Dyadobacter pollutisoli: one gene and its partners. The protein of the gene in region 3 interacts with the protein of the main gene of each other region in a pairwise test. Links are inferred from orthologs where the notes say so. Each region holds a gene or a part of one and is shown on either strand. Other genes may lie near its edges.

What was found.
Region 1: the proteins of ung (region 3) and ON006_RS03115 interact in binary tests that used the Escherichia coli proteins (3 or more experiments, as listed by UniProt). The link is inferred for Dyadobacter pollutisoli from one-to-one orthologs.
Region 2: the proteins of ung (region 3) and ON006_RS28565 interact in binary tests that used the Escherichia coli proteins (3 or more experiments, as listed by UniProt). The link is inferred for Dyadobacter pollutisoli from one-to-one orthologs.

Annotation. Positions count from the first base shown.
Region 1 is NZ_CP112998.1:704,985-707,992, reverse strand. Bases 96-2,941 are described here. They hold ON006_RS03115 (class I SAM-dependent DNA methyltransferase), read right to left. Parts: upstream 2,325-2,941; coding sequence 867-2,324; downstream 96-866. Other genes in these bases: hsdR (type I restriction-modification system endonuclease), read right to left, coding at 2,363-2,941; ON006_RS03120 (restriction endonuclease subunit S), read right to left, coding at 96-870. In the rest of the region: more of ON006_RS03120, read right to left, coding at 1-95; more of hsdR, read right to left, coding at 2,942-3,008. UniProt on the Escherichia coli protein: The subtype gamma methyltransferase (M) subunit of a type I restriction enzyme. The M and S subunits together form a methyltransferase (MTase) that methylates A-2 on the top and A-3 on the bottom strand of the sequence 5'-AACN(6)GTGC-3'.
Region 2 is NZ_CP112998.1:6,870,513-6,873,622, reverse strand. Bases 69-3,016 are described here. They hold ON006_RS28565 (nucleoside-diphosphate kinase), read right to left. Parts: upstream 1,779-3,016; coding sequence 1,359-1,778; downstream 69-1,358. Other genes in these bases: ON006_RS28560 (DHH family phosphoesterase), read left to right, coding at 1,983-3,016; ON006_RS28570 (fasciclin domain-containing protein), read left to right, coding at 780-1,283; ON006_RS28575 (3-keto-disaccharide hydrolase), read right to left, coding at 69-684. Outside these bases: more of ON006_RS28575, read right to left, coding at 49-68; more of ON006_RS28560, read left to right, coding at 3,017-3,017; ON006_RS28555 (FKBP-type peptidyl-prolyl cis-trans isomerase), read left to right, coding at 3,071-3,110. UniProt on the Escherichia coli protein: Major role in the synthesis of nucleoside triphosphates other than ATP. The ATP gamma phosphate is transferred to the NDP beta phosphate via a ping-pong mechanism, using a phosphorylated active-site intermediate.
Region 3 is NZ_CP112998.1:1,616,728-1,619,849, reverse strand. What follows is about bases 161-3,120. They hold ung (uracil-DNA glycosylase), read right to left. Parts: upstream 1,994-3,120; coding sequence 1,328-1,993; downstream 161-1,327. Other genes in these bases: ON006_RS06730 (O-methyltransferase), read left to right, coding at 2,578-3,120; apaG (Co2+/Mg2+ efflux facilitator ApaG/CorD), read left to right, coding at 2,144-2,530; ON006_RS06745 (Dabb family protein), read left to right, coding at 854-1,258; ON006_RS06750 (zinc dependent phospholipase C family protein), read right to left, coding at 161-507. Also shown: more of ON006_RS06750, read right to left, coding at 1-160; more of ON006_RS06730, read left to right, coding at 3,121-3,122. UniProt on the Escherichia coli protein: Excises uracil residues from the DNA which can arise as a result of misincorporation of dUMP residues by DNA polymerase or due to deamination of cytosine.

The DNA of each region.
Region 1 (3,008 bases), 910 kb from region 3 along the record:
ACCCGGTATCAAAATCGATTTCTTCATCGAGTTATTGTGCGCCTCCTCACTAATGTACTGAGAGCGATAATCAAAATCTATTTTTTGATTTACTATGTTGTATACTTTAAGAAATGGAATTCCTTCATTTGTAAACCCAGATTTTGGCGTTCCTCCACTTTGAACCTTTACACAACAGTCTTTTGCTAGTTCTTCTTTCCATTTATCTGACAGCTTGTTTTCTTTTCGCCAATCCTCCGTCAACTTCCCCGTCACCGCCTGCGTCAATACCGATTGTCGGAAAGTTTTAAGCAACTCCGGAATACGCGCCAGGCTGGCTTTCAGTGTTTCCAAATACCCAAAAGCCATATCCAATTTAGCCACAATCCGCTTTTGCTCGGCCAGGGGTGGAAGGGGTAAACCAATTGAAGCTAGATTTTTTCTTGATATCCGAAGTCGCGTTGATCCCGACGAGAGTTCGGAAATCTTGCCCCTTATCTGAGAAGAGTTTAAAATGTACATCAGCCACTTATTGAACACGCCATTTTGGCCACATCTTATTATCGCGATATCGACAACAGTGACATATAGACCATTAAGTGGAAAAATACAGGTTCTACCCAATGGATCGGGCATTCGTGCAATCAACAGATCATCCGGTTGCAAAAAAGTACAGTTAAGTTGATACGCTTTAGTTAGAGTCAGAAATCTTGCTGATTTGTCTTTAAATTCTCCGTCGCCAATATCGGCTAGTTGAATCAATCTAACTTCTCCATTTTGATCTTGATCCTTAGATTCAATCCAATCCCCATCGTTAAATAGGCCATCGTTGGGGATTAGATTTTCAACTGAGGCAATACTCCAACCCTCCGGTAATTCCTTTTCCATCATGCCAGCAGTTCAATCATTTTTTGTAATTCGGCCTGTATAGCTTTCAGATCTTCCGCTGCTTCACGAGCCAGATCTAATGGTTCTTCCGTGTGTGCGCCATCGGCAAAGCTAGCATCAGCCATCAGTCCTATGTCCAGCGAGTCACTTTTAGCGGCTACCTCCTCACGCGTGAGGCTGGTCCAGCGTTCGTCGGTTACGGAGGCGCGTTTTTCATCGATCACGGCTCCGTCATAAGCGTCTTTTACGTTATCCAACGCTATACCACCAGTGTAGGCATTGGCAAAATCGGCAAAAGCATTGCGGGTAAATGGCGTCCGTTTCCCGTAGCTCGGGGCGTTGGTGCGCATATCGTAAAACCAAACTCTTTTCGTATTTCCGGTTTCACCCGTTCCGCGTTCAAAGAACAGCACGTTGGTTTTCACCCCTGCTGCATAGAAAATGCCGGTGGGCAATCTGAGGATGGTATGCAGGTTGCATTTGTCCATTAAATCTTTCCGGATCTTGCGCCCGTCACCGTCTTCAAACAGTACATTGTCCGGAAGTACTACCGCTGCCCTTGCCCCACCTTTCTTATGTAGGGATCGATAAATATGCTGCAAAAAGTTGAGCTGCTTGTTGCCTGACAAATAGGTAAGATCATCCCTTGAAGGGCGTTCCCCTCCCTGTTTGGTTCCAAAAGGTGGATTGGCAAGCACACCATCAAAACCTTTGAAGGATTTACCCAATTCAGATAACGTATCGCCCAGTTCAATGCGGCTTTCGAGTCCGTGTAGTTTGGCATTCATTAATGCAAGGCGGTGCGCGTCCTGTACGAGTTCGCAGCCACTAAAAGCCTGGAATTTTTGAAATTCGCGATCGGCAGCCGGGTCAAAGTAATCGTCGTGTTTGTTTCTCAGGTATTGGTCAGCGGCAATCATGAAGCCGAAAGTGCCCGCAGCCGGATCGTTCCAGCGTTCGCCAAGTCTTGGTGCCATCAATTCTACCATCACGTTGATCAACGGGCGCGGTGTAAAATACTGACCCGCCCCGCTCTTTTTCTCTCCGGCGTTTTTTTCCAGGAGCTCTTCATAAATCGTGGCGATTTTGTCCTGTTCGTGCTCGTCATACCAGTTAATGGCATTGATTGTAGTAATGAGCATTCTGAGGTTCACCGGCTTACGCAGCGTGGTGGAGGCATTGGTATAAATTTCCTGCACCGCCGCATTGGTCGATTTCGCGCTAATTGTAGCAAGCAACTCGCGGTAGGTTTCAAACAAGGTTACATTGTCGGTAATCCCGGTCAGGCGAGCCCAACGGTATTCTTCGGGAATGTCTTCTTCAAACTCTTTCGTTTCGGATAATCGAAGGAAAAGGATGTAGGTTAGTTCATTGAGGTATTGGTGATAGGTCACACCATCATCCCGCAATACATTACATAGCCCCCAAAGCTTATTCGCAATTTCGTCTGCACTCATTATTTTAATTGTTATTTATTCGACAGGTTTCTACGATTTTACGCAGTTATCTGATACATATTTTGGTTAATGGTATTGATCACCTGTTCCAGCTGCTCGTCAAAAATCTTATTCAGTTGCTGGAATCCGCCATCTTCGATGAAGGGCGATTGATTCAAGTCTTCCACTTGCAGCACAGATTCCTTGATCAGCTGTTTTTCAAAACGGTCGATCCACTTTTGCTGAATCCGGTTCCAGTTCTGCATCTGGCGCACCCGGCCCACTGCCCTTTTAATTCGGTCTTCGCGGCTCTCCAGGGCACTTCCGATGGCAAGTGTGCGAATGAAAGAAATGATATCAGCGCCCAAATCTTCATTTTTTGCCTGTTTCCAAGCTGCTTTTACCATACGAGGCTCGAAGCCCTGGTCGGCCAAAGCTATCAACAATTCCTTTAAGGAACGTCGATCAAGTTGCTCCGGTCGGGTACAGACAATTTGTAACGCGCTGATCTTGTTCTGGTTTTCCTTTATAAATCGAGTAAAACTTTCGAGGTAATCTTCCGGCCTCTCTGTGTTTCCATAGCCAGTTTCGGTCCGAAGGTATTCATCCTGGTGCTCCGAAAAGTAAAGTGGTCGGTCCGACGAAATTTTCTCATCCAGGAAATTCCACAGGCTGCTTAGTTGCTGAATTTTCTCAAGACTTTCA
Region 2 (3,110 bases), 5.3 Mb from region 3 along the record:
TTTCGATGGTATGAATTTACCGGGCGCCCGAATGAAAAATACGGCTGGTTAAAGCTCTTCTACTACTATATTTTTCCAACGTACCTTGATACCTCCGCCGTCGTGGATCTGCAATGCAATAGAACCATTTCCCGCACCGATTTTAGCATCATCAAAATCCACCATGGCATTACCATTGAGCCAGGTCTGTACTTTGTCGCCCACTGCGCGAATGCGCAATGTGTTCCATTCTCCCATTTTCAGGAAACCCTCTTTTTCGTCAGGGATCTGAACCAGCCAGTTGCGGCCATATGATTCGTAAATACCGCCAGTATCGTGGTTTGGCGGCGCTACTTCTACCTGCCAGCCCGATACTTTGGTGCCATCCACGGTAGAACGGAAGAATACGCCGCTATTGCCGTTTGCTTCCTGTTTGAACTGAAGGGATAGATCGAAATTCTTGTAAAACTTGTCCGTAGTCAGGTAGCCGTATTTTTTGTCCGGGCCGCTTTCGCAGATCAGCTCGCCTTTTTCAACATACCATTTTTCCGTTCCGTTAATTTTCCAGCCCGTCAGGTCTTTTCCGTTAAATAGTTTTACGGGTTTCTTTTCGGGAGCCAGAGAAGGCAGTTTGTTGACTAAAAAAGCGGAGTTTACAAGCAAAACGGTGGCACAAATGACAAGCAATTGTCTAGGTTTTAACATAATGGTTTTTGGGTTAGGATTAAAAAAAATAGGTCAGGAATTCTGTGAAAATACATTTTCCATTAGTTTTACAGAAATTAACCAATTGGAAAGCTATGAAAAAAAACCGTTTTGCAGGGCGTTGCGTGAGATTTTTTTTAGGTGTAGTGGTGTTTTCAACAGCCGTTTTTTCATGTAAGGAAAACAGTGAAGATTTAATAAAGCCTAAAACCATTACCGATGTGCTCATTGAAAACGAGCAGTTCAGTATACTTTGGGAAATTGTCACATATGCTAAAATGGGCGATGCATTGAGAACGGATAACCTTACTTTTTTTGCTCCCGATAATGACGCGTTTGCCAAAGCCAACATTTCCAGTTCGAGCAAGTATACCGATCAGGCAACTGCCGAGGCTTTCATTAAAAATCATATCATTGCAAAGGAGATCATCGACTATGATAATTTAAAAGCAGGTGTTAAAAAATCAAAAAACAATAAGGATCTCAGCATTACGAAAATTGACAGCGTAGTAGCCATTAACAAATCTGACATTGTCAAAAAGAACGTCAATGCGGATAATGGAATCATTCACGTGATAGATAGCCTGGTAGTAAACTAGTTGATACTACATCTCAACAATAAAATACCCTGACGATCAGATCGTCAGGGTATTTTATTGTTAACTGGTCAGCTATTAGAACTGTTCAAGATGCGCGAAGAAGAAGTTGCCCTCGATCTCTGCATTTTCATCTGAATCAGATCCGTGGATCGCGTTGGCTTCAATGGACTTCGCAAACAATTTACGGATAGTACCTTCGTCAGCATTAGCAGGGTTAGTTGCACCGATCAAGGTACGGAAGTCTGCCACTGCGTTTTCTTTTTCCAAAATCATCGGAACAATCGGGCCGGAAGACATATATTGGCACAGACCATTATAGAACGGACGCTCTCTGTGAACTGCATAGAATTCTCCGGCACGTTCCGGGGTAAGCTGTGTCTTTTTCAAAGCTACTACACGAAAACCCGCAGCTTCAATCATCTTGATAATTGACCCCGTATTACCGTCCAGTACGGCATCCGGCTTGATCATTGTGAATGTTTTATTCGTTGGCATGGTATTGGCTAAATTTTTATTTTGGTGCAAAACTACTCTTTTTCGTTTTATATCCCCCCTCCTCACGCGGGTTACAATACAGGAATAATAAAACATCGCCTGATAGCCAGCCTTTAGTGCCCAGGATTGAGCAAATCCCAACAGTTTTATTAATTTTGTGGGCTCAAAGCAATAGCAAAGTCTCCCCTTTTGAATTAAATAACTGTGAATCAAACCATTGAAGAGCTAAGCTCTTTTTTATCCCATCCCCAAAAAATCATCATTACGATGCACCGTGACCCTGACGCCGACGCGCTGGGATCATCGCTTGGGTGGGCCAGTTATCTGATCAAAAAAGGCCACGATGTTACAGTAATCAGTCCAACGGAATACACTGCGAACCTTAAATGGATGTCAGGTATTGCGGATGTGCTGGTGTATGAAAAGTCAGGAGACCAGGGTAAATGTAAAAGAAAAATCGAGCAGGCTACATTGATTTGCTGTCTTGATTTTTCAGCTCTTTCACGCTTGAAAGACCTTGGCAAAGTAGTACAGGATGCTGCCGCTCCGAAGTTAATGATAGACCATCACCTTGAACCTGAGCACTTTGCAAAATGGATGATCTGGGATACACATGCTGCTGCTACTGCTCAGCTGGTTTATTCCCTGGTGAAAGAAATGGAAGGCGGGCTTTCAGCTGATCAGCTTTTTGACATCCCTACTGCCGAAAATCTGTATGCCGGTATTATGACGGACACAGGCTCATTCAGGCATGGGAACGTCACTCCGGAAGTACATTTGGCGGTAGCGGATCTGATGTTGACAGGTTTCGATTCGAGCCGTGTTCATAGGATGATCTACGACAATGCGCCATTATCAAGACTGCAATTCCTGGGTTATGTACTTTCTCAAAAGCTGGTAGTACTTCCTGAATACCGAACTGCATATATGGTGCTGACGGAAGCTGAGTTGCTTAAATTTCATTCAAGTACCGGCGAAACTGAGGGTATCGTGAATTACGGGTTGCAGGTTGAAAACGTAGTAATGTCGGCTATGTTTATTGAAAGAAAGGGAGAAGTGAAAATCTCTTTCAGATCGGTAGGGACATTCTCGGTGAGAGACCTTGCAAGTACACATTTTAGTGGAGGCGGGCACAAGAATGCATCGGGTGGACGTTCAGAACAATCAGTAAATGAAACGGTTGCCTATTTTTTAAGTGTTCTTCCGGCATACCAACAGGAGCTTTTGAACGTTGACTAAACTTAAATTCTTATCTTAAAATTTACCAAATATTTTCTAATTAACGCAATCAAATGAATCTTAAAACAATCGGTTATGCGATGGGCATAACTA
Region 3 (3,122 bases):
ATGCGAATCGGCAATGTAATGCCCCAGATCAGCCGACACTCTCAAAATACGGCTGACATTCTTCTCCCTAAGTGCATCAGTTAACTGAAAAGCAGCCGCCTGGATATGCCAGGGAACAATACCATGTTTTCTCAAACTATCCTCCCCCATCTTCTCGATAGCTTCCCGCCAGTATTTTGGCAACACCAGTAAGGCACTGTCACCGTAAACGTCCAGATCGATAAAATGTCTCTCCGCTTCGCCCACAACCGAGTATCTTCTTTTGTCGGGATTCGTTGCGTTCTCGGATAAATAGTCAATATGCTTTTTGTAGAAAAACTGCATTTCGGCGGGAAGACGGTAGACAGCCAATCTGTTGATCCGCTTGTGCGCCCAGAATCCCCACTGCGGCGAGAAGCCTGAAAGTAGTACTGTCGAAGACATCAACACGGTACAAATCAGCCATTTTACTTCAAAAAACCTGATTTTTTCTAAAACTTTTTTTGCGAAGTCACTTTTTGCTACCATACAATATTTGGCTGCTGGTTAATAGCCTTTTACTGCCATTCAGACGTGACTTGCAAAAAAAAGTAACGATCTCGCCCGGTTTTTAACGCATTTTTTTCATTTCTGCATTTTTGAATAAGCCTCATTGCACATTCCACACCAATTTTTCGTGCAAATACTAAAAACAATCATAGTTCGCAATCCAAAATTAAATTTCGAAAAAACAGGTTTTACGTATCATTCATTTCATTTTTGATCAATTTTTCAGAATAATTTATATTTTATATATAAATAATACAATTATTAAATATTGTTTTAACTTTGTATCAAGAAAATTTTAGAAATGTATCTTATCGAATAAGCAATAATGAAAACGAGAAATAAAACATTAGGATATTTAGTACCCATCTTCGCTTTGTGCGTCTTTATGCTGGTTATTTACGGAGCGTACGTACCGCACAAACCTGCTGAGATCCAGCGCGTGGTTTGTATCAAATTCAAAGCGGGAACTACCAACGAAGATGTAGAAAAACACTTACGCGATTTTGCGATCATGAAAAACGCGGTGAAAGATGTGGTTGCCTATTCAGCCGGTCACGTTCAGAAATCAGGAGCTAGCGAAAATCAATTTGATGTTATTCATTATCTGACTTTCCGGACCAAAGAGGGTGCGCAACAATATGCAGCCAATGCCGACCGCAAAGCATTTGTTAATGCGAACCAGGCTAATTGGGACGATGTGCTGGAAATGAATTCCAACATTGAAAAATAATTAACAATAGTAATAGGAGTGAAAATCTTAAAAAGAGTCGGGCATCCCGACTCTTTTTTTCGTGTTACCCTACCAGTCAATCTCTTCAAGTCCCTGAGCTTTTAAGTATTCATTGGCTTTACTGAAGTGATGCGTACCAAACCAACCACCGTTGTTGGCTGACATCGGAGACGGGTGTCGCGCTTTTAATACATGATGCTTGGATGCATTGATAATACTGCCCTTGTCCTGCGCATACTTTCCCCAAAGCATAAACACCAGATTTTCCTTATTATCCGACAGGCATTTAATCACAGCATCTGTGAACCGTTCCCAGCCTCGGTTTTGGTGGGAACCTGCCGCACCACTTTGCACGGTTAATGTCGCATTGAGCAGTAAGACGCCCTGCTTAGCCCACCTTTCCAGGTTTCCTGTCGCAGGCACAGGCTTTCCGATGTCTTCCTTGATCTCTTTAAAAATATTTACCAGCGAAGGTGGCATTCTTACACCGTCATTGACCGAAAAACAAAGACCGTTTGCCTGTCCAAGACCGTGGTACGGATCCTGGCCTAGAATAACCACTTTGCAATCGTCAAAACTGCAAAAATTGAAGGCGTTAAATATCTGTTTAGCAGGTGGAAATATCTGTTTTGATTTGTATTCATCCTTTATGAAAGCCGTAAGCGAAATAAAATAAGGCTTTTCAAATTCCGGAGCGAGGTGCACTTTCCATGACTGCTCAATTTTTACATCCATACCATTGTTTTTAATTTGGAAACCAAATTATATGATTTTTGATTTGGTTTTATCAGTAATTGATGACTATTTTCGTTTAAACGGAAGTATTATTAAGTATATTTAGCGCAATACCCACCGTATCCAAAACTCACTAACACCCTCACCTATATGGTTTCCAAAGTGACAGATGGTGTGAAAGTCACCGTATTAACGGAATATCAACCCGATTACTCCAACCCGGGACAAGATCATTACGTTTTTACCTATAAGATCCTGATTGAAAATCATAGCGAGCATACTGTTAAACTGCTGAGGAGACATTGGCTAATATATGATGCGAATGGTACCGTCAGGGAAGTAGAGGGAGCAGGAATTGTTGGTCTTCAACCCATATTGGAACCAGGTGATGTGCATGACTATGTGTCCGGCTGCAACCTGAGAACGGATCTGGGGAAAATGGCGGGTACATATTTAATGGAACGGGTGTTGGACGGGCGCCAATTCAGGGTAATCATTCCCGCCTTTTCACTGGTAGCACCCTACCGAATGAACTAGAATTATCAGCCTACCCGCGGTCCGACTTTCCCCTAAATGCCAAACCATTGATTGCAGCTTATTTAAAATACCTTTTACGTTCGGGAAACGAACACGCTATCCATTCTCCTTTCCTTTTCGAGCTCTACACACAGGTAATTTCTGCCAAGAAAGACGATAACCCCGACTATGTTGCGCTTAAATCTTTACGCAAAGAGCTTTTGCGATCCCAGGAGGAAATTGCGATCCTTGATCTTGGAGCCGGGTCACGCGTTAATAAATCCAACCTGCGTAAAATAAGTACCATTGCCCGGAATGCTGAAAAGCCAGCCAAATTCGGCAGGCTCTTCAATCGACTCATCCAACGATTGCAGCCACAAACCATTCTCGAACTAGGAACTTCACTGGGATTGACTACCTTATATATGGCCAAGGCAAAGCCAGATGCCGACATTATTACCTTTGAAGGCTGCCCCGAAACCGCAAAAAAAGCACAGCATCATTTTGATAGCTCCAATGCCGCCAATATTGAAATCGTATTGGGCAATATTGACCATACCCTTCCGGAGACATTGAAACGGATGAACAAGGTGCTGGACTTTGCCTACTTTGA